2 regions of the Geobacillus sp. WSUCF-018B genome follow, and region 2 is predicted to be linked to the other one. Evidence: riboswitches for the same ligand, from Rfam matches in the RefSeq annotation. Region 2 holds a riboswitch; the other holds the start of a gene.
What was found. Region 2 has a riboswitch for thiamine pyrophosphate ahead of tenA (thiaminase II). Riboswitches for the same ligand answer to the same signal wherever they lie in the genome.
Positions count from the first base shown of each region.

Region 1: linked by a shared signal. The riboswitch ahead of thiC (phosphomethylpyrimidine synthase ThiC) and the one ahead of tenA (thiaminase II) in region 2 are both predicted to bind thiamine pyrophosphate.

Region 1 covers NZ_PIJF01000022.1:30,620-43,714, reverse strand. The annotation lists gene CV944_RS08560 (IS982 family transposase) at 117-995, opposite strand; gene CV944_RS08555 (methyl-accepting chemotaxis protein) at 1,318-2,571, shown strand; TPP riboswitch at 2,706-2,819, shown strand; gene CV944_RS17280 (hypothetical protein) at 2,838-2,996, opposite strand; gene thiC (phosphomethylpyrimidine synthase ThiC) at 2,974-4,662, shown strand; gene CV944_RS08545 (aminotransferase class I/II-fold pyridoxal phosphate-dependent enzyme) at 5,263-6,441, shown strand; gene CV944_RS08540 (thiamine pyrophosphate-binding protein) at 6,438-8,093, shown strand; gene CV944_RS08535 (aldehyde dehydrogenase family protein) at 8,164-9,645, shown strand; gene CV944_RS08530 (saccharopine dehydrogenase family protein) at 9,803-10,963, shown strand; partial or broken gene CV944_RS08525 ((2Fe-2S)-binding protein) at 11,191-11,562, opposite strand; partial or broken gene CV944_RS08520 (xanthine dehydrogenase family protein molybdopterin-binding subunit) at 11,617-13,095, opposite strand, start outside.
Region 2 covers NZ_PIJF01000013.1:15,415-30,959, forward strand. The annotation lists gene CV944_RS05755 (thiazole synthase) at 1-5, opposite strand, end outside; gene thiS (sulfur carrier protein ThiS) at 8-211, opposite strand; gene thiO (glycine oxidase ThiO) at 208-1,341, opposite strand; gene tenI (thiazole tautomerase TenI) at 1,325-1,948, opposite strand; gene CV944_RS05775 (energy-coupling factor transporter transmembrane component T family protein) at 1,969-2,751, opposite strand; gene CV944_RS05780 (ABC transporter ATP-binding protein) at 2,748-4,202, opposite strand; gene CV944_RS05785 (ECF transporter S component) at 4,215-4,805, opposite strand; gene tenA (thiaminase II) at 4,836-5,519, opposite strand; TPP riboswitch at 5,622-5,729, opposite strand; gene CV944_RS05795 (class I SAM-dependent rRNA methyltransferase) at 5,874-7,058, shown strand; gene CV944_RS05800 (MFS transporter) at 7,082-8,287, opposite strand; gene CV944_RS05805 (YfiT family bacillithiol transferase) at 8,498-9,034, opposite strand; gene CV944_RS05810 (glycoside hydrolase family 13 protein) at 9,086-10,753, opposite strand; partial or broken gene CV944_RS17575 (ketopantoate reductase C-terminal domain-containing protein) at 10,952-11,095, opposite strand; gene CV944_RS05820 (YbdD/YjiX family protein) at 11,195-11,398, opposite strand; gene CV944_RS05825 (carbon starvation CstA family protein) at 11,391-13,466, opposite strand; gene CV944_RS05830 (hypothetical protein) at 13,767-14,216, shown strand; gene CV944_RS05835 (TerC family protein) at 14,256-14,948, opposite strand; gene CV944_RS05840 (YkvA family protein) at 14,963-15,235, opposite strand.

The DNA.
Region 1 (13,095 bases), on a different contig from region 2:
TTTACTAACATAAAACCCGTGGTGCTATATAAATCAAACTTGGTTTTTCAACTAATTAATATTACATTACGACAACGATAATCATTCACCTATATACCCGTGGTGCTGGTTGAGCGTTAGAACTCAACTAGCCCTAGTGTGACCAGCGAATAGGCTAACAATATGCCGTCGAGCGCTACTTCAAATCCGATCATGGAATTCGCTCGAATCTCTGTGATCCGGTATTGGTCAACCAGAACCGAGAACACCGTCTCGATCACTTTGCGTTTTTGTTGGATCCACTTCTCCCATGCCTCGGACGGGCGATGTTTCTGGTTTTTTCGAGACGGAGTCCAAAGCGCCATTTGGTATTCTTCGTACAGCCTTTTTTGCAAGTCACGGCTAATGAACCCTTTGTCCCCGAGGTTATAGGGATGAGGAATTTGGGTCATCACGCTTTCGGCTGCGATTCGATCGTGGCAGGATGCTTCCGTCACCACATATCCCATTGGCAAACCTTGATCGGTCACTTGAAGGTGCAGTTTCAACCCGTAGTACCATTGCTTTTTTGAAGCGCAATACCCGATGTCGGCGATCCCTTGAAACCGTTTGACACGATGCATTCTCGCAGCATGGCACAACGGGAGCGGCAAGCTATCGACCACGGCATAGGCATGATGTTGGCCGCGTTTCGCCAGTTCATGGCGGATCCATTTCATCGCCCAGCGCAGCGCCCGGCAACGGCGATTGTATCGGGAACGTTCGAGAAACTGCCCGTTTGTGAACAAATTTCCGGTGACAAAGCAATGCCATGCACGTTCGGAAGAGAAGCCAAGCAGCTTTCCTAAAAGATGAATAGCAATGATCACCGTATCTTCTTGTTTCACCAAATGACGATTGCGACGTTGAAGATAGAATTGAATTTGTGACAGCTGGGCAGAAACAAAAAAGAAAATGACTGCATATTGTTTTTGAATCTTTGCTTGATCTGTAGTAAAATGAAAGTGCTCTTGCATGGGGATTCTCCTTTCGAATGTTGGATAACACTTTCATTCTACAGGAGATCCACAAGCAAGGGCTATTTTTATGCTTACTCGATTTTATCTAGCACCACGGGTTTTTGATGAACTCCTGTCATATAAAGGATGTCCGGTTGGGCGCAAAGAAGGAAAACCAATGCACGTTGACGAATATGTCAATGCTATAGTAGTAGTATAAAGTTTTTTGATGATAGAAAAAAGGAGGATGTAAGGGATTTTGTCGAAAAATATTTTTTGGACACCCCTGAGAGGCCGAAAAGCCTTGATAGATCAACATTTCTAGAGGGAGGAGAATGGATTGTCGTTAAGCGTTTATATCATTCGCACGATGTTCGTTGTCATTCCCGGCACGGCGGCGATCGGCCTTGCGATATGCCTGGCCAATGGCATTCGCGGGGCGGCATTTTGGTGGACGCTTGTTGCTACGGTGCTGTTTGGCGCGATGCTCGGCTTCGTTTCGGCAACGCTCAACTATCGACGGTTTGTTGCCCCGATTGCCGTTATTAACGAACATTTAGGCAAGATGACAGGCGGAGATTTGACGGTGCGCATACCGCTTGATCGCGTGCAGCAGCTGCGGCCGATTGCGGCGTCGTTAAACGATATGGCAGACGCTTGGCAAAGTGTGATGGGGCAAATCCAACATCATGCCGAAGAAGTAGCGCAATATTCTCAGCAGCTTGCCGCTGTCGCTGAGCAGACGACGAAAGCGACAGAGCAAATTGCGACAACGATGGAAACGCTTGCGGCAAGTGCGGAGGAGCAGGCCGATGCTGTCCGCACCACCGCCGCGTCCGTGCATGATATTTCCCAAACATTGAGCGACGTCGCTTGCCATACGAAAGAAGTGGCGCACCGGGCTGAGAAAACATCGGCGAAAGCAGAGGACGGCAAGCAGTCCATCGGACAAATGTCCGAGCAAATGCAGTTCATTTACGACCACGTTCAAGCGCTTGGCCAGGTCGTTCAAAGGCTCGGGGAGCGCTCGAATGAGATTGGACAGATTACGGAAGCGATCACCGGCATTGCGTCGCAGACGAATTTGTTGGCGCTCAATGCCGCGATCGAAGCAGCGCGCGCCGGCGAGCAAGGGAAAGGGTTTGCGGTTGTCGCGGATGAAGTGCGCAAGCTAGCAGAACAATCAGCGCGCTCCGCGCAACAAATTTCCGAGCTGATCGGTTACATTCAAGAAGAAACGAAGCGGGCAGTTTCGTCTGCCGAACAGGTGATCTCCGAAGTAGCGAAAGGATTGAACGTTGCGGCGGCATGCGGCCAATCATTTGCCCATATCCGCGAGGAGGTCGGCCAAGTGAGTCAACAAATTGGACAAGTCTCATCCGCCATCGAGCAAATGACGGAGCATGCTCGTCAAGTGAACGACGCACTCCAACAGATGACCAATATTGTCGAACAGTCAGCGTCTGGTGCGGCCAACGTATCGGCAGCGACCCAGGAACAAATGGCTTCCGTCGAGGAAATCGCCTCTTCGTCGACATCGCTCGGTCAGATGGCGGACGAGATGCGGGCAATGCTGAAGAAATTTTCTGTGTGAGTGAGGAAAAGGACGCTTTCTTCGAGAAAGAGGGGCTTTCAAACGACGTGTGGGAGTCAACGTTTGGAATAAAATGGTTTGCATCTTTGCCAATTGCCTGATAAAATAAAAAAGTCAGTCATCATTGTTATACGCTCATCTGCTAGGGGAGTCCGGGAGCCGGGCTGAGAAAAGAACGCGATGAAGTTCTTTGACCCTTTGAACCTGATCTGGGTCATGCCAGCGTAGGGAAGCAGGCAGCGGGAACAGATGGACGCACAGGCTGTTCATTTGGCCTTTTTGCCTTGATCGGGTTCCGTTCGTTTTGCGGAACCCGTTTTTGCGTAAATATCCCCCGTCTTTGCCTCTCTTTTGCTGGTGCGGCTGCAGGTCTCAACCACCATTTCAAAGGAGGAAAGCCGCATGGAAAACATCCGCTCGTTCATGTCATTTCCAGCTAGCCGCAAGGTGTACATTGAAGGATCGCGCAAGGATGTGCGCGTGCCGATGAGAGAGATCGTGTTGTCGCCGACGAAAACGCCGCAAGGAACGGTGGAAAACGAGCCGGTGCGCGTCTATGACACAACCGGTCCATACACCGATCCTCATTTTGAGCCGGACGTCGAAAAAGGATTGCCGCCTCTTCGACGCAACTGGATTGTTGAGCGCGGCGATGTCGAAGAAGTGAAGCCATCAGCGACCGCCGGCGTCCGCCCGCTGCCGTTCGTGCGCCGTCCATTGAGGGCAAAGCCCGGAAAAACAGTGACACAAATGCATTACGCCAAACGGGGAATCATCACACCAGAGATGGAGTTCGTCGCCATCCGTGAACGAATCGACCCCGAAATCGTTCGCCAGGAAGTAGCGGCCGGACGGGCGATCATTCCGGCGAACATTAATCACCCCGAGAGTGAGCCGATGATCATCGGCCGTCGTTTCCATGTGAAAATTAATGCCAATATCGGCAACTCGGCCGTTTCATCCTCGATTGAAGATGAAGTGGAAAAGCTGCTTTGGGCGGTGCGTTGGGGCGCCGATACGGTCATGGATTTGTCGACCGGCAAACACATTCATGAAACGCGCGAGTACATCATCCGCAATTCGCCGGTCCCCGTGGGAACGGTGCCGATTTATCAGGCGCTCGAAAAGGTAGGAGGGGTGCCGGAGAAGCTGACATGGGACGTGTACCGCGAGACGCTCATCGAGCAGGCGGAGCAAGGAGTCGACTACATGACGATCCACGCCGGTGTGCGGCTTCATTACATTCCGCTCACCGCCAACCGGACGACCGGCATCGTCTCGCGCGGCGGCTCGATCATCGCCCAATGGTGTTTGGCCCATCATGAAGAAAACTTTTTGTATACGCATTTTGAAGAAATCTGCGAGATTTTGAAACAATACGATGTCGCGATCTCCCTTGGCGACGGCTTGCGCCCCGGCTCCATCGCCGATGCGAACGATGAGGCGCAGTTTGCGGAACTGGAAACGCTTGGCGAGCTGACGAAAATCGCCTGGAAGCATGATGTGCAGGTGATGATCGAAGGGCCGGGGCACATTCCGATGCATAAAATTCGCGAAAATGTCGAGCGGGAACAGGAAATTTGTCATGGAGCGCCGTTTTATACGTTAGGGCCGCTTGTCACCGACATCGCGCCCGGGTATGACCATATTACGTCAGCGATTGGCGCCGCCATCATTGGCGCTTATGGAACGGCGATGCTTTGTTACGTAACGCCCAAAGAACATTTAGGGCTGCCGAATAAAGAGGACGTACGCGCCGGGGTCGTGGCCTATAAAATCGCCGCCCATGCGGCTGATCTGGCAAAAGGGCATCCAGCCGCTCAGCAGCGTGACGACGCGCTCTCGAAAGCGCGCTTTGAATTTCGTTGGAACGATCAGTTCAATTTATCCCTCGATCCGGAACGGGCCCGCGAGTATCATGATGAAACATTGCCGGCTGAGGCGGCGAAAACGGCCCATTTTTGTTCGATGTGCGGGCCGAAATTTTGTTCCATGAACATTTCACATGAACTGCAACGGAAAATCAAAGAGGAGGGGATGAAAGAAAAAGCGCAACAATTTATTCGGCAAGGGTCGTCGCTGTATCAATGACAAGAAGCGGGCTGCGATGCTCGGCATGGTGGAGAGGATATGGAAGTTCGATCAACGGAAAAAGCATGAGCTGGAAAACGCTCGGTGCTGATCGAAGCAGCGGAGGGGGGCGAACGTTCATCGCCCCTCTTGTTTGTTCTGCAAATTGGTGCGGTTCCTTATTATTTTAAAAATATATAATTTTTAAAAAATATATTTACAAATCGTTTCAGATGGATTATGATAATGGCATAAGGTGCAAATTTTGAATCATAGAATGATCATGAGGGGAAAACTGCGCAGTCTATCGCGGCGCCTTCGCCGGCGCTTCGCTTCCATAGACAGCGGCCAGTTGCGTCATCGAACCGTGGATGATGCCGGCCGCTTTTTTTTATGGCGAAAGGGCCGGGTTTCAGAAGGTGGATCGCGTTTTTCTAGCAGCTTAGTGAAAAAAAATAACCCCTTCTCCTGCATCGACCGCTTTTCGAGAAAAAAGATTTTGATGATGTCTTGATGTGCGCAAGCCATTGGTATGATAGGCTGCTTCTGGAACGTGAGACGGGCATGAGGGGGATGGGCGTGCGCATAAACTGAAACGAAGGGCCATGAGGAGGGATGGGATTGAACACATTTTCCGATATTGTGCAGACGATGCCGCCATATTTGTTCTCCCGATTTCAAAAGAAAAAAGAAGAACTGCTAAAGCTCGGGGTCGATGTCATTGATTTAGGGATCGGCGCCCCCGATTTGCCGCCCCCTTCCTTTATCATCGAAGCGTTGAAAGAAGCGCTCGATGCGCCAGAACACTATACGTATTCGCCGTATGGCGGCTGTAGGGAGTATCGGGAAGCGGTCGCGCGTTTTTATGAACGGGAATATGGCGTCAAGCTCGATCCGGAGACCGAGGTGTTGGCGTTAATCGGCTCGAAAGAAGGAATCGTCCATTTGCTGCAAGCCGTTCTCAATCCCGGCGAGCTCGCCTTAGTGCCTGATCCAGGCTATCCTGTCTACCGGACGGCCGTCCATTTTGCCCGCGGCCAGAGCCGATCGCTGCCGCTCGATGCGCAACATGGTTATATTCCTCGGTTTGATGCGCTTCCCTCGTCCGTTTATGACCAAGCGAAAATCATGTTTCTCAATTATCCGAGCAATCCGACGGCCGCCGCTGTCGATTTGGATGTATTGGCCGAAGCCGTTTCACTTGCCCGTCGGCACCGGATGTTCATTGCTCATGATGCGGCCTACTCGTTCGTGACGTTTGCCGGTTTTCAAGCGCCGAGCATTTTGCAGGTGGACGGGGCAAAGGAAGTGGCGGTGGAATTTGGATCGTTGTCCAAAAGCTATAACATGGCCGGCTGCCGCATCGGATACGTGGTCGGAAACCGGGACATGATTCGAGCGCTTTCGGTGATCAAGAGCAACACGGATACGTGCCAGTTTATTCCGATCCAGAAGGCGGCGGTGGCCGCTTTGATGAACGGACAGACGTTTATTCGAGAAAATAGCCGCATTTATGAACAACGCATGAATAGGATGGTCGAGAAACTCCGAGAACTGGGCATCGACGTGCAGCGGCCGAAAGCGACCTTTTTCTTGTGGATCCCGGTCTATGACGGATACTCATCCGAACGATTTGCCGCCAAACTGCTCGAAGAAGCGGGAGTCATCGTCACACCGGGAACAGCGTTTGGACCCGCAGGGGAAGGATATGTCCGCGTATCGCTGTCAGCGCCGCTCGAGCGTCTAGAGCAAGCCGTTGAACGATGGAAGCAAGTGGATTGGGAGGAATCGGCGCGATGAAGAGAACGATGCGTCACATCACGGTGGCTCAAGCCATCGTCGAATGTTTCAAACAGGAACAAATCCGTTATGTGTTTGGTGTGCCGGGGGAAAGTTATTTGCCCCTCCTTGATGCCATCTATGATGAGCCATCCATCGAGTTCATCTCCGCCCGCCATGAAGGGGGTGCTTCCTTTATGGCGGAAGGGTATGCGAAAGCGTCGCAAAAGTGCGGCGTCGTGCTGGCTACAAGGGCGGTTGGCGGAGCGAATTTGGCGATTGGCGTCCATACCGCCAGGCAAGATTCCACTCCGATGGTCGTGTTTTTGGGGCAAGTGAACAGCCGCTTCCTAGGGCGTGAAGGATTTCAGGAAGTCGATATGGAAGCGTTTTTTCGTCCGATCGCCAAATGGGCGGTCGAAATTCGCGAAGCCGAGCGGGTGCCAGAGCTGGTGCAAAGGGCGTTTCGCACCGCGAAAACAGGGCGGCCCGGCCCCGTCGTCGTTTCACTGCCAGAAGATGTCTTTTCCAAAACGATAGCGGAAGCAGTGATAGCCGAGACCGATGTGCCGAAGCCGGCCCCAAGGCAAGAAGATATACAGCACATTGAAGAGATTCTGAAGCGCGCCAAACGGCCGCTCGTGATTGCTGGCGGCGGCGTCAAATGGTCGGGAGCGGAGCAGTTGCTGCGCTTATGGGCGGAAAAGTATGCACTTCCGGTCATGGCGGCGTTCCGGAGGCATGATGTGTTTCCCCACAACCATCCGTGCTATGTCGGACACCTAGGCCTAGGGACGCCGAAAGAGGTCATGGAAACGGCTGAGCAGGCCGATGTGGTGATGGCGTTGGGGACGCGGCTGTCGGAAGTGACGACGCAAGATTACCGTTTGCTATCTCCAACGCAGACGCTGATTCACATCGATATTGACAGCGATGGATTCGGAAAAGTGTATGCACCGGATCTCGCGGTTTGGGCTGACTGTCAGGAAGTGCTGTCCCGTTTGCTCGATCTCGCGGTGCGGCCGTCTTGGCAAGAATGGGCGGCTGAACGGAGGAAACGGTACGAACAAACAGCCAGGCTGCCGGTGGAACATCGCAATCTCTATGAAGCTGTGATGGCAAGTTTGGCGCGCCATTTGCCAAAAAATGCGGTCATTACGAACGATGCGGGGAATTTCGCCGGTTGGCTCCATGCTTTTTTCCCGTTTGGGGATGGGCACACGTACATCGGCCCGACGTCAGGAGCGATGGGATATGGCATGCCGGCTGCCATTGGCGCGAAACTGGCCTTTCCCGACCGGACCGTCGTTTCTTTATCCGGGGATGGCGGCTTTATGATGACGGTGCAGGAGTTGGAAACGGCCGCTCGATACGATATTCCGATCATTAGCATTGTGTTTAACAATCATATGTACGGCACCATCCGCATGCATCAAGAATTGCAGTTTCCGGGGCGGGTCATCGGCACCGATTTAGGCCGCGTGTCGTTTGCCCGTTTGGCAGAATGCTTGAACAGCTGCGGATTCCAAGTGCAGACGGAACAACAGTTCACGGAAGCGCTTCTGTTGGCGCTTGAAGCCAAGAAGCCGACGGTGATTGAAGTGTTGACCGATCCGAACCACATTTCGGTGGCGGCAACGATCCAAGACTTGCGGGCCAAGAGGAAGTCCTGACGATCATCGCTCGGCGTTCAATGTATAAATTATCTCAATAAATCATCTAGAAAAATGGGGGGAGTATACAGTGAAAATCCAAAACTATATCAATGGAGAATGGAAGGAGCCAAGCACCGGGCAATTTGCGCCGGTGATCAATCCGGCGACGGGGGAAACGATTGCCGAGGTGGCGATGTCCGGGCCAAACGATATCGATGAAGCGGTTCAGGCAGCCAAAGAAGCGCAAAAACAGTGGGCCCTCGTGCCGGCGCCGAAACGCGCGGAAATCTTGTATAAAGTTGGGATGCTGCTAAAGGAGCGGAAAGAACAGTTGGCCCGGCTGTTGACGATGGAAATGGGCAAGGTGATCGAGGAAGCGCGCGGCGAAGTGCAGGAAGGCATTGATATGGCGTTTTACATGGCGGGGGAAGGGCGGCGGTTGTTCGGCGATACGACGCCGTCTGAACTGAAAGACAAGTTTGCGATGAGCGTCCGCGTGCCGGTGGGGGTTGTCGGCATCATCACTCCTTGGAACTTTCCGATTGCCATCGCAACGTGGAAGTCGTTCCCCGCGATTGTGGCCGGCAATGCGGTCGTATGGAAGCCCGCGCCCGAGACACCGATCATGGCGCAGGAATTAGCTCGCATTTTTGAAGAAGCGGGCTTGCCTCCGGGAGTGTTTCATGTGGTCCACGGTGACGGACCGACAGTCGGCAATGCGCTCGTCGAGCATCCGGATGTCAAGGTCATCTCATTTACCGGATCGAATGAAGTCGGGCGGATGATTGCGGAAAAATGCGGACGGCTGTTGAAAAAGGTGTCGCTTGAAATGGGAGGAAAAAACGCCGTCATTGTGATGGATGATGCGGATTTGACATTGGCGGTTGACGGCATCATCTGGAGTGCGTTCGGCACATCAGGCCAGCGGTGCACGGCGTGCAGCCGGGTCATCGTCCATGAGCGGGTGAAACAGGAGCTTGAGCGGCGTCTGCTTGAAGCCGTGAAAACATTGAAAATCGGCAACGGGTTGGATGAAACGGTCAAAGTCGGACCCGTCATCCATGAAGAGGCGCTGCAAAAAATCGACCGCTACGTGCGCATTGGTGTAGAAGAAGGGGCGAAATTGCTGATTGGCGGTCATCGACTGCGCGAGGGCGACTATGCGCGCGGCTTTTATTACGCGCCGACGATTTTCACCGATGTCACGCCGAATATGCGCATCGCCCGCGAAGAAATTTTCGGCCCGGTTGTATCGATCATGTCCGTCCGCAGTTTGGACGAAGCGATCGCCGTCAACAACAGCGTCGATTATGGGCTGTCAAGCGCCATTTTCACCCGCGATGTCAACAATGTATTCCGAGCGATGCGCGATTTGGACACCGGCATCGTGTATGTCAACGCCGGCACGACAGGGGCGGAAATTCATTTGCCGTTTGGCGGCACGAAAGGGACGGGCAACGGCCACCGCGACTCCGGCGTCGCTGCGCTTGACGTCTTCACCGAATGGCGGAGCATTTATGTCGATTTCAGCGGCAAGCTGCAACGGGCGCAAATCGATACCGATGATTGAATCGGGCTGTCGCTTGCAACATGGCCGGCAAAAGAGAAGCGAAGATCAACGTGGAACCTATATCGTGAATCGAAGCGGCGGCCGCGGCAACGATGTGAAAAAAGCGGCTGTCATGTAAGCGTATGGCAAACAATCGGTGACAGAGGGGGAGAGAACGATGAAAGTGCTCGTGCTTGGAGCGGGGCTGATGGGCAAAGAAGCGGCGCGCGATTTAGTACAAAGCCAAGATGTTGAGGCGGTGACGCTGGCGGATGTCGATTTGGCTAAAGTGGAGCAGACGGTGCGGCAGCTTCATTCCGAAAAGCTTGCCGCTGTGCGGGTGGATGCCGGCGATCCGCAACAACTGGCAGCGGCCATGCAAGGGCATGATGTCGTCGTCAATGCCTTGTTTTACCGCTTCAATGAAACGGTGGCGAAAACAGCTATTGCAGCTGGCGTCCATTCTGTCGATTTAGGCGGCCATATCGGCCATATCACCGACCGGGTGCTTGAGCTGCATGAACAAGCCCAAGCCGCTGGGGTGACGATCATTCCGGATCTTGGCGTCGCGCCGGGGATGATCAACATTTTATCCGGCTATGGGGCGAGTCAACTCGATGAGGTGGAATCCATCTTGCTGTATGTTGGCGGCATCCCCGTCCGCCCTGAGCCGCCGCTCGAGTACAACCATGTGTTTTCGCTCGAGGGGCTGCTTGACCATTACACCGATCCGTCTCTCATTATCCGCGACGGCCAAAAGCAGGAAGTGCCGTCGCTTTCGGAAGTCGAGCCGATTTATTTCGACCGGTTCGGGCCGCTTGAAGCGTTTCACACCTCAGGCGGGACGTCGACGCTCTCGCGCTCGTTTCCGAACTTGAAGCGGCTCGAGTACAAAACGATCCGCTACCGCGGCCATGCAGAAAAATTTAAGCTGCTCGTCGATTTGAACTTGACGCGCCACGATGTGGAAGTGGAGGTCAATGGATGCAAAGTCAAACCGCGCGATGTGCTGCTTTCCGTCCTGAAGCCGCTGCTTGATTTGAAAGGGAAAGATGATGTGGTGTTGCTTCGGGTCATCGTCGGCGGCCGAAAAGGCGGGAAGGAAACGGTATTGGAATACGAGACCGTCACGTTTAATGACCGCGAAAATAAGGTGACGGCGATGGCGCGCACGACGGCCTACACCATTTCCGCTGTCGCCCAGCTCATCGGCCGCGGGGTGATCACAAAGCGCGGCGTCTATCCGCCGGAGCAAGCCGTGCCAGGAGAGGTGTATATTGAGGAAATGAAAAGGCGCGGGGTCGTGATTAGCGAGAAACAAACGATTCGCCCTTGCTAAAAGGAGAGGGAGCGAATGAACAGGCAGCCGATGGGAAGCCGCGCGAAACCCGAACAGGCTGCCGATAAAGAAGCGCCCGTTTTCAGGTGAAAACGGGCGCTGATCCATGCCAGCCAGCGGGTCTTCCAGCTTGCGTCAAGTTGTGCTGTTTTGGCCTTGTCGTTGGTCAGACTGTTTTCGTCGCCGACGGTTCGTGTTTGTGCCAGACGAGAAAGAGAAAAGCGACAAGCTCGATCCGCGCCCGGATGCCGCTCGATGAGTGCGTGGGCGTTCATAATGAATCCAGGAGTGCAATAGCCGCACTGAAAGGCGAAGTGGCGGACGAAGGCGTGCTGGATGGGGGCATCATCAAGCCCTTCGATCGTGGTGATTTCTTTGCCGACCGTTTCGATAGCCAGCATCATGCATGATTTGATCGGCGTGCCGTCGACTAAGACGGTGCAGGCGCCGCAGTCGCCGTTCAAACAGCCTGGCTTGGCTCCGGTCAGCCCCAGCCCATCGCGCAAAACAAACAGCAGCGTTTCGGCTTGGCGAGTGACGATCGATCTTCGTTCTCTATTAACGTGCAGCACAAGCTCCCGCTTTGTCGTTTCCTCCATGTCCGCATGCTCACCTCCTGTTTAGACGGTTTCTCCGTCTCCGAGCTCACGAAGCATATCTTCAAGCAGCTGGGCGGCGATGATTTGCGCAAGCACTGTTTTCGTGCCCGTGCCGATTTCGACGACGCCGGAGATGACGTTGACGCTGCCGTCGGAGTTGAACGTTAAGATGACGCCCGAGCTAGCATCTGTGTCGATCGTCGATGTTTTCCAGCCGCCGCTGATGCCTTTGGCCCGTACGGTATAGGCGTCAAGCTCAACGCACTGCCATTCGTCCCAGCGCATCAGCTCGCGCAGGCGGTCAAGGCAGGCTGGCATGTTGCCGACGTTGCTTTTCGTGAGCCGCACTTGTGTGGGCGTCGTGTGGCCCGGGCGAATGGCGTTTTTGCGCCGCACCTCCCATGGGTCAAGTTGAAGCGTCTTCGCCAACTCATCAATGGCCCGTTCGACGGCAAATGCCTGCTCGCAATGGCCAAAACTGCGAAACGGTGTCGCGTACGGGCGATTCGTATAGACGCACAAAGAATCACAAAAGACGTTTTCGACATGGTATGGGCCGGTGCAATCGACGGCTGCGGCGCGGCTGACATCGATCGCCTTGTCGGAATAAGCCCCGCCGTCAAATAGAAATAAGATTTCCATGGCCTTGAACAAGCCCTCTTTTGTCGCGCCGATTTTGACGGTTGCCTCCAACCCGATATGAACGGGGGAGGTGACCATGTCGCATTCCCGGTTGTTCCAGACGCTCACTTTTCGGCCGCCGACCGCTTTGGAGGCAAGGTAGGCAAGCAACTCAAGCTGGACGGGCGCTTTTCCTCCGTAGGCGCCGCCGACAAGCGGCGTATGGACGATGACTTTGCCGGTTTCTTCGCCAAAGTACGTATGGAGCAGTTTTTTGATCATAAACGGCGACTGCGAAGAGGCAGAGATATGGATCATGCCGTCCGGCCAAATTTCTGCCGTGGCGCAGCGTGTTTCCATCGCGATATGATCGGAAGGGGCGAACGATACGCTTGTTTCGACGATGACGTCGCTTTCCGCAAACCCTTGTTCAATGTTGCCTTTTCGGATTTTCGTCCGGTGGGCGACGTTTGTCCCTGGCTCAGGATGAGTCGTTTTGTTTTTTTCATAGCGGTCGAGATGTTCATGCAATAATGGAGCGCCTTCTTTCAACGCCTCGCGCGGCGAGCCGACGGCTGGAAGCGGTTCGTAAACGACGCGGACGAGGCGGGCCGCTTGTTCGGCTTGCGCGAGCGTATCGGCTACGACGACGGCGACGACTTCGCCATAGTAGCGCACTTTGTCGACGGCGATCGGCGGACGATCGCGCATGTCTTCACCGGTAAGCGGCAGCCCCTCGCCGGTCACAACAGCATGGACGCCGTGGACGGCGAGCGCGCGGCGTGCATCCAGCGAGAGGATGCGCGCATGGGCGTATGGGCTTGTCACCAAGGCAGCGTGAAGCATTCCTTGTTCTTTGAAATCGTTCGTATACTTCGCCCGGCCGGTCACTTTATCCCACGCTTCTTTGCG
Region 2 (15,545 bases):
AACATCATCAACCGCCTCCTACAAAATGAACGATTTCCACGCGATCACCATCGCATAGCACCGTCGTCCCATACTCATGTTTTTGGATGATGCGGACATTGACTTCGACGATGCAAAGCTTGTTCTCAAGCCGGAAATGGGCAAGCAAATCGCCCACCGTTTTCACCTCGTCGGGCACGGCGACCGTCTCCCCGTTAATCACTAACGTCATTCCACCCCCACCTTTCCGATATGGCGTGTCAACGAAAATGGCGCAAGATCAAACGCCGTCTCTTTCCGCTCCACTAAGTCGGCGACAAGCAGACCGGTCAATGGGCTGAGCAAAATGCCGTTCCGGTAATGTCCGGCAGCGACAAATATCCCGCGCCGCTCCGGATGCTCGCCTAGATAAGGCAAGCCGTCTTCGGTCTGCGGCCGAATGCCGCTCCATGATGCCACCCATTCCGCCTGTTCGATGTCCGGAACAAGATGGGCGGCGCGGTGAAGCAAGTTCATCACCCCACCGGCCGATACACGTCGATCGAACGTGCCGGGCGTGGACGTCGCTCCGATGAGCAGCCGGTTTCCTGATTTCGGAACGATGTAGCAGCCGTTTTTCGCAAATACAGTCGTTTGCAACAACGGAACCGGGGCGCGCACCATGACGCATTCTCCTTTGACCGGATAAACGGAAAGCGAAAGCCCGACCCGCGCGCCGAGCCGCGCCGCCCAAGCGCCGGAAGCGATGACGACCGCCTCGGCGGCAAACGTCCCGCCTGTTGTGTCTAACACATGCCCACTGCTGTCGGAACGGATGTCGAACACTTCCGTATACTCGTACAGACAAGCGCCGGCGGAGGCGGCGGCATAGGCAAGAGCGGCGGCCAAATCCGGAGCGCTCACTTGCCCATCGCCAGGGATGTACATCGCGCCGGCAAGCGCTTCCGCCGCAAGACGCGGCTCCATTTCAAGCGCCTCCCCTTTCGTGAGCCACTGCACCGGTTCGCCTATGCCCCGCCAAAATGTATAATGGCGATAGAGATCGTCTGCTTCCTCTTCCGTTGTCGCTAGTTTGATCAATCCTTTTTCGACAAGGCCGATATCGATGCCGGTCCTCTCCCTCAGCTCTTCAGCCAAGGCCGGCATGAGAGCTCGGCTTTGCAAGGCAAGCGGCACAAGCGGGCTTGACGTCGAAAACTCGGATTGCGCCCCCAGCATACCGGCCGCCGCGCTTGACGCCCCGCTTCCCATCGTTCCTTTTTCAAAAATGGCGACGCGATGCCGCCGCTTGGCGAGCTCAAAACCGATGGCCGCCCCAATCACCCCGCCGCCGACAACGACGACATCATAATGTGCCCCCATTTTTCCTCTCCCCTCTCACGATTTGCGCCAAACGTCTTGCTTCCACAACCGGATCAGGCGCTAAAAAGACAGCCGATAACACCGCCACTCCCGCGGCACCGGCCTCCATCACCCGGCAGGCGTTGCCGGCGTGAATGCCGCCAATGGCGATGACTGGAATGGACACGGCGGCCGCGATTTCCGCAAGCGAGTCCAGACCGCGCGGCGGCAAACCGGGCTTGCTGTCCGTCGGAAAAATATGGCCATACAAACAAAAGTGAGCGCCATCCTGTTCGGCCTGTTTCGCCTCCTCCGACCCGTGCACCGAGCAACCAACCGTCAAGTCCGGAAACGAACGGCGGACGGCGCGCACCGGCAGGCTGTGATAAGCAAGCTGCACACCTTTGACACCGTAGACAGCGGCGACATCAACCCGGTCATTGACGATGATTTTTTGCGGCGGCACCCCGGCGTAAAGCAGCGCGGCGACAAACTCGGCCACTTCGCGCGCCGTTTTTTCTTTCTCGCGAATGTGAATGGCATCCGCATACGGATGGATACGCGCACAAATGGCCGCGAATTCGTCGGCTGTTTGCCGCCCGGTGGAAATGAAGTGAAGAGCCCCCATCACAATCCCTTTCTTTCTGCCTACCGTACATCATGGACTGAAATATACGGGTAATGGACGCCCGCATAATAAGCGGCAACCAACAACGCAACGGTCAAGACGACAAACCAAATATCGCATTTGCCAAACTTGATTTCATAATAAAACGTACGCTGGCCGCTGTTGGAAAATTGTTTCGCCTCCATCGCCACGGCGATGCGCTGGGCGCGGCGGATGCTTTGTGCCAAAAGTGGGATGGCATAACGCTTCACTTTGCCAAGGCCGCCGCGGTTTGGCACGCCGCGCACTCTCAGCGCATACCGGACCGTTTGAAACTCCTCAATCATGATCGGCAGCAGGCGGACCGCCGCCAAAAAACTGTACGCATACTTCGGTTTCAGCTTCAATTGCTGCATGAGCGAATAAAACAGCTGCACCGGCCGAGTCGTCAAGGAAAAAATCAAGCCTAACAGCCCGAGCGCCAAGGCGCGAAATCCGAGATGCATGCCGCGCCAAAAGCTTTCCGCTGTTACGTGGATGAGCCCCCAGCGAAACCACGTTGTCGTCCCTTCGCCAAACATCATCATCGATGAAGCAGTGGAAACAAAGATCAGGAAAAACGGCAAAAACAGCCAAACAAGCAGCTTTGCTGGATACCCGGTGCCGAAGCAAAACAAAACGAACAGGGCGAGCGACAAATTGATGAGCACGTTCGGGTTATGAATGAACAACACCGCAAAAAAGAGCATGACGAGCACAATGAGCTTCAAACTCGGGTTCGCTTCATAAAGCCATGTCTCACGGCGCTGAATGTCCCAGTTCATCGCCATGTTCCTCCTTCAGCCAATACAGGCTCCACAGCAGCGAGGCGCTCATCGCGAACAAGCGCTCCGTCTTCCACCACCCATCGTCTCGTCGCAAAACGACGGACAATTTGTTCGTCGTGGGTGACCATGATGATCGCCGCCCCTTGCCTGCGGTATGACTCCAACATCGCCAACAACGCAAACGTGTTTTTCGCATCCTGTCCAAATGTCGGCTCATCAAGCAAAAAGAGGCGTTGGCCGGCGACGATCGAAGCAGCCACGCTCAACCGCCGTTTTTGCCCGACTGACAGCTGGTACGGATGCACTTCTTCCTTTCCGTCAAGGCCAAACGCGCTGAGCAGGCGGGTGACCGTCTCATTGATTTCCTCTTCAGGCCGCCCCTCAAGCCGCAGCGAATACGCCAGTTCATCGCGCACAGTATGGGTGACAAATTGAAATTCGGGATTTTGAAACACGAACGCGATATGGCGGTAAAGCGGCTGCCGGAGCTCGATATCCTCCCCGAACAATGTATATTCGCCTTCGGTGCGAATCAGTTGCATCAACCCATGCAAAAGCGTGCTTTTGCCCGCGCCGTTTCGGCCGGTGACGGCGATCCATTCTCCCGCCCGCACAACCGCCTCCGGTACGCTGATTTTCACCTCCCGGCCGCGAAAGCCGCGGAAACGGTGAAGGCGGATCAGCTCCTCGCCTTCCTGCCTTTCCTCCCGGCGCACGATCGGTCCGCATTCCTCCCAAACGTCCGGGTGCCAAATGCCTTCCGCCGTCATGACGTCCTTATATCGGGAAAATACTTCCCTCGCTCCTCCATCGGCGATGATGCACCCGTCGCTGCCAAGCAACACAATCCGGTCGACGAAGTCAAGAACATGGCTGATTTTATGCTCGACGATGACGACCGTTTTGTCCCGGCTCACATCCCGCACCGCCTGCCATACGGCTTTCGTCCCTTCCTCATCGAGCAAAGCCGTCGGCTCATCCAAAAACAAAACATCCGGCTCAAGCGCAAGAACAGAAGCGAGCGCCAACCGCTGCTTCATCCCACCGGAAAGCGTATGAATGTCGGTGTGCGGTTCGATCGCCAACCCGACTTGGTCCAACAGCAAGCGGATGCGGGCGGGCATCTCGCGGCGCGGCACACTTCGATTTTCGAGGGCAAACGCGATTTCCTCATCGGCATACGGCATGCAAAACTGCGTATCCGGATCTTGAAACACATATCCCCATCGTTCCGGCCGCTCAAGGCGCCCGGCTTTCATCGGCACGTCGATCGAGTGGGGAATGATGCCGGCCATCACTTGCAAAAGCGTCGACTTGCCGCATCCAGACGGGCCGAGGAGAAGCACTTTCTCCCCGGCAGCAACGGACAGCGACAAATCGCGGAACAATAAGTCGCTATGCCCGGGAAACTTCAGGCGCAGCTGTTCGATGACAATGGCTTGCTTCATCGGTCATTCCCCTTACCGGTTCAGCGCATCATAGTCCTCTTTGGAAGCCGGCCGCCACATTTGCGTCACCCCGGTTTTCTCAAGCGCCTTGGCCAGCGAAACGGCGAACACGCCGGAGATAAGAACGGCGCCGACAAAACGCGCCAGCAAAAAGAGCGCCATGTTCCACGGGGCGAGCGCCTCGATATATCCTTTGTAAAAGTCCATGATCAGCGAACCGACCGTCGCGCCGACGGCGCTGAGCGACACGACAAACACGTCAAACCGCCGATAGCGGAACGCCGCAAAGACAAGCTCGGCAAACAGCCCTTGTACAACCCCATAAATCAACACCTCAAGCCCCCACTGCGACCCCATCACCAACTCGCCCGATGAAGCCGCGATCTCGGCAAGCAGCGCCACCCCCGGTTTGCGGATCAGCAAATACGCAAGCGACGACGCGATAAACCACATGCCATAAATCAGTTGATCGGCATGAAACCCGAATACTTTCACCACTTCATACAACGGCCCCCACACTTTGTAAATGACGCCGAACACAACGGCAATCACAATCGTCGTTAAAATATCGGCCAGTTTCAACCCTTTCGATGTTGTTCCCATGAAAACTCTTCCTTTCGTGTTGTCGCCGTTTCACCGGCTCTTCACGAGCTCGGCCGATGGCCACCGCTCCAGTCGGTACGCCATCTCCCAAAACTGATACTCATAGTCGCTGCTGATCAAAAAATGCTGTTCCATCCGGCGCCGATCCTCCTCAGTCACGGCAACGGCAATGGCGTCAAGCCGGTCGATCTGCTCCTCAACAAGCGAGCGAAACCAATCGGAGCTGTATGTACTGATCCACTTTTCATAAATCGGATCGTTCGGCCGGCACGTTTTCAGCCGCTCACCGATTTCGTAATACAGCCAATAGCACGGCAAAATCGCGGCAATGACATCGCCCAAATGCCCTTCATACGCCGCCCGGTACATATGCGATGTATACGCGTAAGCCGTCGGCGCCGGCATGAACGCAGCCCGTTCCTCTTCGGTGATGCCAAGCAGTCCGGCAAACGTTTCATGAAGCGACAATTCCGCTTCGCATGTGCTTTGGGCATGGTGCGCCAACCGGGCCGTCGTCGCCAAATCCGGCGATTTCGCCGCCCCGATCGCCTGCACACGGGCAAAATGGCGCAAATAATAGGCATCTTGCATCACGTAATAGCGAAACTTCTCGCGCGCAAGCGTCCCTTGGCCAAGCTCCTGAACAAACGGATGGCGGAAACTCGCCTGCCAGATCGGATCGGCCGCTTGGCGCACGCGCCTTGCAAACGACATTCGTATTCCCCCTTTTTCCAAAATAAAAGCGCCGCCTTCTTTACCGATTCGCGTAAAGAAAGCGGCGCGAGCATACAGATTTTCCAATGCGGCCAAAGCCGGCCTGCAGCTCCTCCACTTCCCTACGCTGGCATTACCCAGATCAGGTGCTAAGGGTCTCAAAGTCACACTTTGATCTCAGCCTGTTTACAGGCCCCCCTAGTGGATGTCTGATCGTGATGAAATTTTCTTTACATTTATCATATCACGGCCGCATCGGTTGTCAACCTTTTTTTCCGGCTGTCATTGCGCCGCGCTCCGCAATTCGCTATGATAAAAGCGCAACGATTGATTACCGGATGGGAGTTGGAACTGATGGCGAAAGTGATCTTGAAGCGGCAGCGAAAAAAACGGCTCGAACAAGGCCATCCGTGGATTTTTCAGAGCGAAGTCGACCGTATCGAGGGTGACATCACACCGGGAGATTTTGTCGATGTCTATAACCATCAAGGGTACTGGTTGGCGAAAGGCTACATCAATCCAGCCTCGCAAATCATCGTCCGGGTGTTGACGCAAAACCCGGATGACGAGCTCGATGAGCGCTTTTTCATCGACCGCATCCGCCGCGCCTGGGCGTATCGCGAACGGATGCTCCCGGGCGTCCGTTCATGCCGCGCCGTCTACGGCGAGGCCGATTTTCTGCCGGGGCTCATCGTCGATAAATATGAGGACGTGCTTGTGGTGCAAATTTTGGCGCTCGGGATGGAAGTGCACAAAGAGTGGATTTTGCGCGGCTTGCTTGACGTGTTCGCTCCAAGGGCCATTTATTTGCGCAACGATGTGTCCGTGCGGGAGCTTGAGGGTCTCAAACAGGAAAAAGGGTTTTGGTACGGGGAAGCGGAGACGGAGATGGAAATCGAGGAGAACGGCGTGAAATACATTGTCGACATTGAAAACGGGCAAAAAACCGGCTTTTTCTTCGACCAGCGGCAAAACCGCGCCGCCCTCCGCCCGCTCATCGGCCCGGAGACGACGGTGCTTGATTGTTTCACCCATACCGGCTCATTTATGCTGAACGCCTGCCTGTACGGAGCGAAGCATGCCACCGCCGTCGACATTTCCGAGCATGCAATTGAGACGGCAAAACGAAATGCGGCCTTAAACGGATTCACAAATGTAGAATTTGTCGTCGCCAACGCATTCGATTACTTGCGCGAAGCGGTGCGAGCCGGCAAACAGTGGGATGTCGTCATCATCGACCCGCCGGCGTTCGCCAAATCGGCCCACGCGGTGCCAAAAGCGCTGCGCGGCTATAAAGACATCAATTTGAACGGGTTAAAACTCGTCAAAGACGGCGGCTTTTTCGTCACGTCGAGCTGTTCGTACCATGTTCGCCCGCACATGTTCCAAGAGATGATCGCCGATGCGGCGTTTGACGCCAAAAAAGTGCTCCGCCAAGTGTACTGGAACGGCGCCGGCTATGACCACCCGAAACTGCTTGCCGCCGATGAAGGCGACTATTTAAAATTTGCCATCTACGAAGTGCACTCGCGGCGCTAAAGAAAAACGCTTAAGGACAAACCTTAAGCGTTTCTTTCTTGCCGCGGATGAAGAGGTTGTTCTTTGCGCAGCACGCTCAAGTAAACGAGCATGGAAACAAGCACCGAACCGGCGGCGGCTACATAAATGCTCGGATAGCCGAACCAGTGGCTGATTTGGCCAAACACCATCGCCCCGATGCCAACGCCTAAATCAAAAAAGGAGAAAAACGTTGCATTCGCCATTCCTTTCCGATGAACAGGGGCCCGCTCAACCGACCACGCCTGCAGCCCTGGCTGCACCATGCCAAAACCGAAGCCATACAATACTGCCGCCAAAAGCAGCGCCCATTCCCCCGGCAGCCAGGCGAGCAGCAGCATCGCAAGCAAAATGAGCCCCGCACCTGGGAGAAAGACAGCCCGATGTCCTTTCCGGTCATACAGCTGGCCGGCGAACGTGCGCGTCACCATCAGGGCGAGCGCATAAAGCAAAAAATACAGCTGCAAACCGCCGATCCCTTTTTGCGCCGTATACAGCGGCAAAAACGAAGCAATGCCGCCGAACGTCACCGTTAAAAAGAAGAGAAGCACGGACGGAACGAGCGCCGTTTTTTCGTAAAGGTCCCACTTGTTCGTCTCATAGCGCGGCCTTCCCTCCACTTTTTTATAGGTGATGGCCGCCGCAAACAATACGGAAGCAACGCCAAGCAGAGCGCAAATCAGAAACAAATGGCTAAACGGAATCATAGCGGCAAGCACAAGCCCAAGCGACGGACCGAAAGCGAGGGCGATGTTTCCTGACAATCCGTAATAACCCATTCCCTCCCCGCGGCGGCTGGCCGGAATGATGTCCGTCGCCACTGTGCCGGACGCCGTTGTCGAAAACCCCCAGCCAATTCCTTGGACGACGCGCATCAAAAAGAGAAGAAGCATGCTGGTGATGACACTGTACGAACCGACCGAAACGACAAAAATGAGCAGCCCAAGCAAAAAGACAAACCGCCGTCCCCGCGTCTCAAGCGCATGGCCGGCAAACGGACGGACGAGAAGTGCGGAAAAAGTGAAAATCCCGACGACAAGGCCGATGAGCTGGTCGTTGCCGCCTAAGTGTTCGACAAACAGCGGCAGTGTCGGCAGCGTCATTTGAAATCCAAGAAAAATGAAAAAGTTGGCCAAGCAAATCAAAATAAAATTGCGCGTCCAAATTTTTTCTTTCTGTTCCGCAACAACTTGCCTTTGTTGCGCATTCATACCGATCCCCCTTGTACGATATGTATTTCGTGTCCCTTAATATTTGTCAGTATAGCATAACTGTATGCTTTCGTTTAACAAAAATGTTTGTCCAGCACGTTTTTTGAAAAAAGCCGCGCAAAGGCGGCTTTTCTCCGGAGCGAGCCTATATATCGGCCGCCCCAAGCGGTGCGGCCGATCGAGTAAAAAAAGCCGCCAATCGGCGGCTTTTTACCATCCTTTCCGTTTCCGCAATGACACAATTTGCGCCGTATGATGCCTGCCATGCCATGCATACAGCGCGGTCAATACGTACAGCGGCATCGGCCGCAACGCTCCTTCCGGTTGGATGAGGCGATGAAAATCGGCTTCTGTCATCGACTCGAGCAGCGTCGTCCACCGTGCATGCAGTCCGTCAAGCAATAAAAGCGACGGTTCAATGGGCAGCGAGCGGGCATCTGCCGTTTTCGCCCATTCGCTTTCCGCAAACGGCTTCACCGTTGGGTCGTCTTCCGTCACTCCCCATTTCGTGCGCAAAAACGCGTTCATGCTTGCATCGGCCAAATGGTGGACGACTTGGGCCACCGTCCAGCCGCCGTCGCGGTACGGCGTGTTGAGCTGCTCATCATTCAAGCCGGAAACAGCGGCCCTTAAGTCGTTCGGCAGCCCGCGGATGGCAGCAATCCACTCTTGCACCTTCCCAGCCTCAAACTGCTGCGGCGCTTGAAACGTTCCGATCGGGTAGCGAATCGGATCGACCGTCCCCATGTTGATCATCTCCCTTCCGTATTCATTCCACACAGAAAGGCAAATTCCTTCTTATTCTTTCCAGATGTATACGCGCGCCTCGTACGGTTTCAGCTTAAAACGCGTCGCATTTTTATGCGGACGGACCGGGTAGTTCGAGAGCGCCAAATCGCTTGACTGAAGGCGGAAGCCGTCATAGCGGTAAAGTGACGGGCGGTCCGACAAGTTGACGACTACAAGCGCGCGATCACGTCCGAGCGTTCTTGTGTACGCGTAAATGGATGGGTGGTTTTCCAAAAGCAGATCGTACGTTCCGTAAACAAACAGCTCGTTCGCTTTCCGAAGCTGAATCATTTGTCGATAAAACGACCATACCGAGTTCGGGTCGCGCCGCTCGGCCTCGACATTGATCGTACGATAGTTTTCGTTCACCTTGATCCATGGCGTACCTGTCGTGAATCCAGCGTTTGGGGCACCAGACCATTGCATCGGGGTGCGCGAGTTGTCGCGCCCGGTTTGCCAAATGATCGTCATCGCTTCCTCATGGGTCCGCCCCTTCGCCCGTTCGAGTTCATACAGGCGAAGAGCGGACACATCACGATAATCACGGATGTCATCGAACCGCACGTTCGTCATCCCGATCTCTTGCCCCTGATAAATGAACGGCGTCCCTTGCATGAAAAAGTAGAGCGCGCCGAGCGCCTTGGCGCTTTCCGCCCAATAGTCGCGGTCATTGCCCCACGTCGAAACGGAGCGGGGCAAATCGTGGTTTTCCAAAAACAACGCATTCCACCCGCGGTTTTCAAGCCCTTTTTGCCATTTCGTCAACGTCCGCTTTAGGCGGCGGACATCGATGGAACCATCCGCACGCCTTTCCCATAGCCCTAGATGCTCAAACTGAAAAATCATATTGAACACGCCGTTTTCTTCCCCGACCCATTGTTCGGCCTCATCAACCGTTACTCCGTTCGCCTCGCCGACCGTCATAATGTCATATCGCGCAAACGTTTGCTCTTTCAACTCTCTTAAATATTCCATAATGCCAGGCTGGTTCATATGCCCGGCAAACGACGGTACATACTTCAGCCCCTTCGGGTTTGGCAAATCGGGAAGACCCGGCTTTTTCTTAATGTGGGAGATCGCGTCGATGCGAAAGCCGTCGATACCTTTATCCAGCCACCAGTTGACCATCTCATAAAGCGCCTGGCGCACCTCACTGTTTTCCCAGTTCAAGTCGGGCTGTTTGACATCAAAAATATGCAGATAATATTGACCCGTCCGCTCGTCATACTGCCATGCCGAGCCGCCGAAAATGCTTTCCCAGTTGTTCGGTTCGCGCCCGTCTTTGCCGTCGCGCCAAATGTACCAGTCGCGCTTCGGATTGTCGCGCGATGACCGCGATTCGATAAACCACGGATGCTCATCACTCGTATGGTTGATGACCAAATCCAAAATGACTTTCAACCCGCGCCGATGGGCTTGGGCAAGCAATTCATCGAAGTCATCCATCGTTCCAAACTCATCCATAATGGCATAATAATCGCTGATGTCATATCCGTTATCGGCGTTCGGCGACCGGTAAATTGGACAAATCCAAACGATGTCGACTCCAAGCTCCACCAAATAATCCAGCTTTTCGATGATGCCGCGAAGATCGCCGATGCCGTCGCCGTTGGCATCCATAAAGCTGCGCGGATAAATTTGATAGGCGACGCCCTCTTTCCACCATGTTTTTTTCAAGGCTGCCTCCCCCTTTGTGCACACGTTTTCACTATCCACTGTACACTACATGACGGCAATATACAACTCTCTTTTTCAAGACTAGCGAAAAAATGATTGACGAATATTTTTAGGCTGTTGTTTTCAATTGCCGCCCGTAAAACAACAGCCGTTTGCCAGACGATCGACATGCTGGCAAACGGCCGATTCGAACGATAATCAACGTTCATTAGCGGTGCGGCCCGCTTCGTAAATTTTCAAGTTATGATAGACGGTTTCAAGCATCGGGGCGTGGATGTCATACTGTTTCGCCAGCTCCAGCAAATACCCTTGCAAATGATCGGCTTCAATCGGCAGCCCTTTTCCCACATGTTCATAGCCAAGCCTAGGCTGGAATGGACAGCGTTTCGATGCAGACGTTGAAAAAAGGAAGAAGGGGCCCCCCTCCTTCCTTTCCAGCCGCTAGCAGCAACGCGACACTTTGCCGCCCTTGGCATTGTAGCGCGCCTCTTGCGCCTCGCAGAAAAACTCTTTCCGCGACTTGATCGGCTCACCCGGATGATGGGTTTTCATATGCTCGACATATTTTTCATAACTCGGCACGCCGACAAGCAAGTCAAGAAACTGCCGGCGATAGGCCAACACAGTTTGCAGCCATTTAGGCATAATGCTTCGCTCCTTCTCCATCGCGCGGCACGTACGGCGCTTCTTTGAGCGGCACATGTTTGTTTTGCAGCACTTTGATCCAGATGTTCAACGCCGAGATCAACATCGCAATCACAACGAGCATGAAAATCGCACACAATGTCGCATCAATGTAGTCGTTCATAATAATTTGCCGCATTTGCGCCTCATTCGTGGCCGGCGCCAAAATTTTGCCTTGGCTCAAGCTGTCTTGGAACATTTTCGCATGCGACAAGAAACCAATTTTAACGTTTTCATGGAACAGCTTTTGATACCCCGCCGTCAGCGTGACGACCAAAAGCCATGTCGTCGGCACGAGCGTCACCCAAACATAAGCCTTTTTGCCCATTTTAAATAGAATGGTCGTCGCAAACAACAAGGCGATGCCCGCCAACATTTGGTTGGCGATGCCAAACAGCGGCCATAGGGTGTTGATGCCCCCAAGCGGATCGACGACGCCTTGGTACAGGAAGTAACCCCACGCCAACACACAAAGGGTCGTGGCGATCAAGTTCGAGGCAAGCGAATCCGTTTTGCCAAGCGGCTTGTAGAACGTCCCCATAATATCTTGGATCATAAAGCGGCCGACGCGCGTGCCAGCGTCAATCGTCGTCAAGATGAACAGCGCTTCGAACAGGATGGCAAAGTGATACCAGAACGCCATGAGCGCCTTGCCGCCGATGGCGCTCGATAAAATGTGCGCCATCCCGATCGCCAACGTCGGCGCCCCGCCCGTGCGCGACAACACCGTTTGCTCGCCGACGTCCTTCGCCAGCTCCGTCAGCATGTCAGGGGTGATCGTAAATCCCCACGACGACACGACTTTGGCCGCCTGAACGACATCCGTGCCGATCACTGCCGCCGGGCTGTTGATGGCAAAATACGCCCCTGGCGTCAAGACGCAAGCCGCCACCATCGCCATAACCGCGACGAACGACTCCATCAACATCGCACCGTAGCCGATCGGCCGCGCATGGCTTTCAAGCTCAATCATCTTCGGCGTCGTGCCGGATGAAACGAGCGCGTGGAACCCGGACACTGCGCCGCAGGCAATCGTGATGAACAAGAACGGGAACAAATTGCCGGCGAAGACCGGTCCTGTACCGTCGATAAATTTCGTCACTGCCGGCATTTGCAAATCCGGCATCACAACGAAAATGCCAAGCGCCAATCCGACGATGGTGCCGATTTTCAAGAATGTGCTCAAATAGTCGCGCGGCGCAAGCAGCAGCCATACCGGCAGCGCCGAAGCGACAAATCCGTAAATGATCATTAAGATCGCGATCGTTTCCCCTTTGAGCGTAAACATCGCCGAAAGCGTCGGATGCTCTGCGACGTACTGACCGGCCACAATCGACAAAATCAACAGCACAAATCCCCCAAGCGATGCCTCGGCAACACGCCCCGGGCGAATGAAGCGCATGTAAATGCCCATCAAAATCGCAATCGGAATCGTCGCGGCGATCGTAAACATCCCCCACGGGCTTCCGACAAGCGCTTTCACAACAACGAGCGCCAATACGGCCAATAAAATAATCATAATGCCCAAAATGCCAAGCGCTGCGATAAAGCCCGTCACCGGTCCCATTTCTTCCTTGATCATTTCGCCAAGCGATTTCCCGTTGCGGCGCATCGAAGCAAACAAAATGACAAAGTCTTGCACCGCTCCGCCGAGCACAACGCCGATCACAATCCAAAGCGTCCCAGGCAGATAGCCCATCTGCGCGGCCAAAATCGGTCCGACAAGCGGTCCCGCACCCGCAATAGCGGCAAAGTGATGGCCAAATAGCACCCATTTGTTCGTCGGGACATAGTCTTTCCCGTCGTTAAACACTTCAGCCGGCGTTTTCCGGTTATCATCAAGACCGAACACTTTGCGGGCGATAAACCGGCTGTAAAAACGATAGGCGACCGCATACGTGCAGACGGCGGCGACGATCAGCCACATGGCGTTGACCGACTCACCGCGGCTTAAAGCCAAAATGGCAAACGCGGCGGCCCCGAGGACGGAAATGAGCCCCCATAACAAGATCGATTTTAGTCCCTTCACACGGCTTCCCCCTTTATTTATTTGTCAAAATCCTTTACGTAACTATTATATTCATTATTCTAAAAAATTTAAAGTATTTTTTATCTTCAGCTAACATATCGTTTGGTTCTATGGGAAAGTTTTCCTGCATTCCTATTGCAAAAAAGTATAAAACAAGTCTTTGGCGCAAAAAATGTAATTGCACCCATCGGCTTAACCAGCAACTGACCATGAAGCACCCATCGATTGTCCCCAGCTCCATCTGACGGCGCAATGGACAAAACAACGATCAACTACTATTTCAGTAAAGGGTTCGAGAAAGTGAAGGCGATCGAAGCATTGTTATGGAGCATTGCTTTGCCTGGCTTCGGGCAACTGTTGAACAAAAAGTATATAAAAGGAATTTTGTTTATTGCGTTGGAATTTGTGATTAATACCCAATCTCACTTCAACGAAGCCATCCGCCTCAGCTTTTTAGGACGTACAGATGAGGCGGCCCGCATCATCGACATCGGATGGCTGATGTTTTATCCATGTTTATACTTTTTTGCCATGTGGGATGCGTTTAAAGACGCTGGCGGCGGGCAAACGCCGTACTCGTTTTTGCCGTTTGTCGTCTCCGCCTACTTTGTGACGATCGGCTTGATGTACTCGTCGCACGTGACGATCGGCGGCGTGTTTTTTGGACCGATTTGGCTGCCGATCTTATCTGTCATCCCCGGGCTCTCCATTGGATGGCTGCTGCAATTTCTGCTGCTGAAATGGAAATAGCCATCCGCTTGGTGATTGCCCAGCCACAAAAGCCGCCAATTATTCATTGGCGGCTTTCGGTTGCGGCTCTTTGGCGGACTTTCTTTTTTTCATTGTCCCAACCATAATGACGGCAGCAACAACAAGCAGCTCAAACCCGTATTTCACCACAGGATTGGCAAAATACTCTTTCAAAAACGGCTCGCCAACGATCATTTTTGCCGCTGTCCAAGCAAGAACACCGGCTCCAATCGTAATGATAATCGGAAAGCGTTCAATCCATTTTAAAATAAGCGTGCTGCCCCACACCATGATTGGAACGGAAATGAGCAGCCCAAGGATCACGAGAAGAAAACTTCCATGCGCCGCACCAGCCACCGCCAACACGTTGTCAAGCCCCATCAACGCGTCGGCAATAATAATGGTGCGAATCGCCTCCCATAAACTTCCCCCGGCTTCAACATCATCATGATCTTTCCCCTCAACAAGCAGCTTGTAAGCGATCCAGACAAGCAGCACACCGCCGACAAGCAAAAGCCCTGGGATTTTCAGCAGCCAGACGACAAAAATCGTTGCCAGCGCCCGGATGACGACAGCGCCGACCGTTCCCCAGACAACGGCCTTTTTTTGCTGATGTTTCGGCAAGTTGCGGGCCGCCAACCCGATTACGATGGCGTTATCCCCTGCCAGCAAAAGATCGATAATGATGATCGACAGCAACGCCGTCCAAAACTCTGCTGACAATACATCCATGGAACAATCCCCCTTCACAAGTTATATTTTTCCTTTAGCGAAATCGGCGCCATCTTGATGACTTGTTGCAAAATAAACATAAGAACGGCGAAATCATCGATAAAACCAAACAACGCGAGCCAATCCGGAATGAGATCAAACGGCAGCACCATATATAGCAGAAACAGCCCGACAGAGAACGCTTTTTTTCGCATCGGCACCTCGCGCGAAGCAAAAAATTCAACCAAAAACGGAAGAAAACGTCGGACGTGAACGACCAGGCGAAGTCGCCTCCACCACTTGCGCATACCATTCCCCTCCATCCTTCTGACGATTTTCTTCCAAAGCCTCGTCCATTTTCTTTTACGATTATCTTCCCCCTTTCGTTTCGAGCAATGAAAAAAGACCTTTACCATTCTTGGTAAAGGTCTTTTCACAAACAAAGACCTTTACCGCCGCAGGTAAAGGTCTCGCTAACAACGTTGCCGTTGCCAACAAAGCCGAGGGCGCACGCCCTGAACTGACGACTTTGCTGTTAAAGCTACTCCCCTTTAACAAATGCATATTCACTTTGCAATTTCATGATATTCAATGTTTGTGCATCCTGTCAATACCATT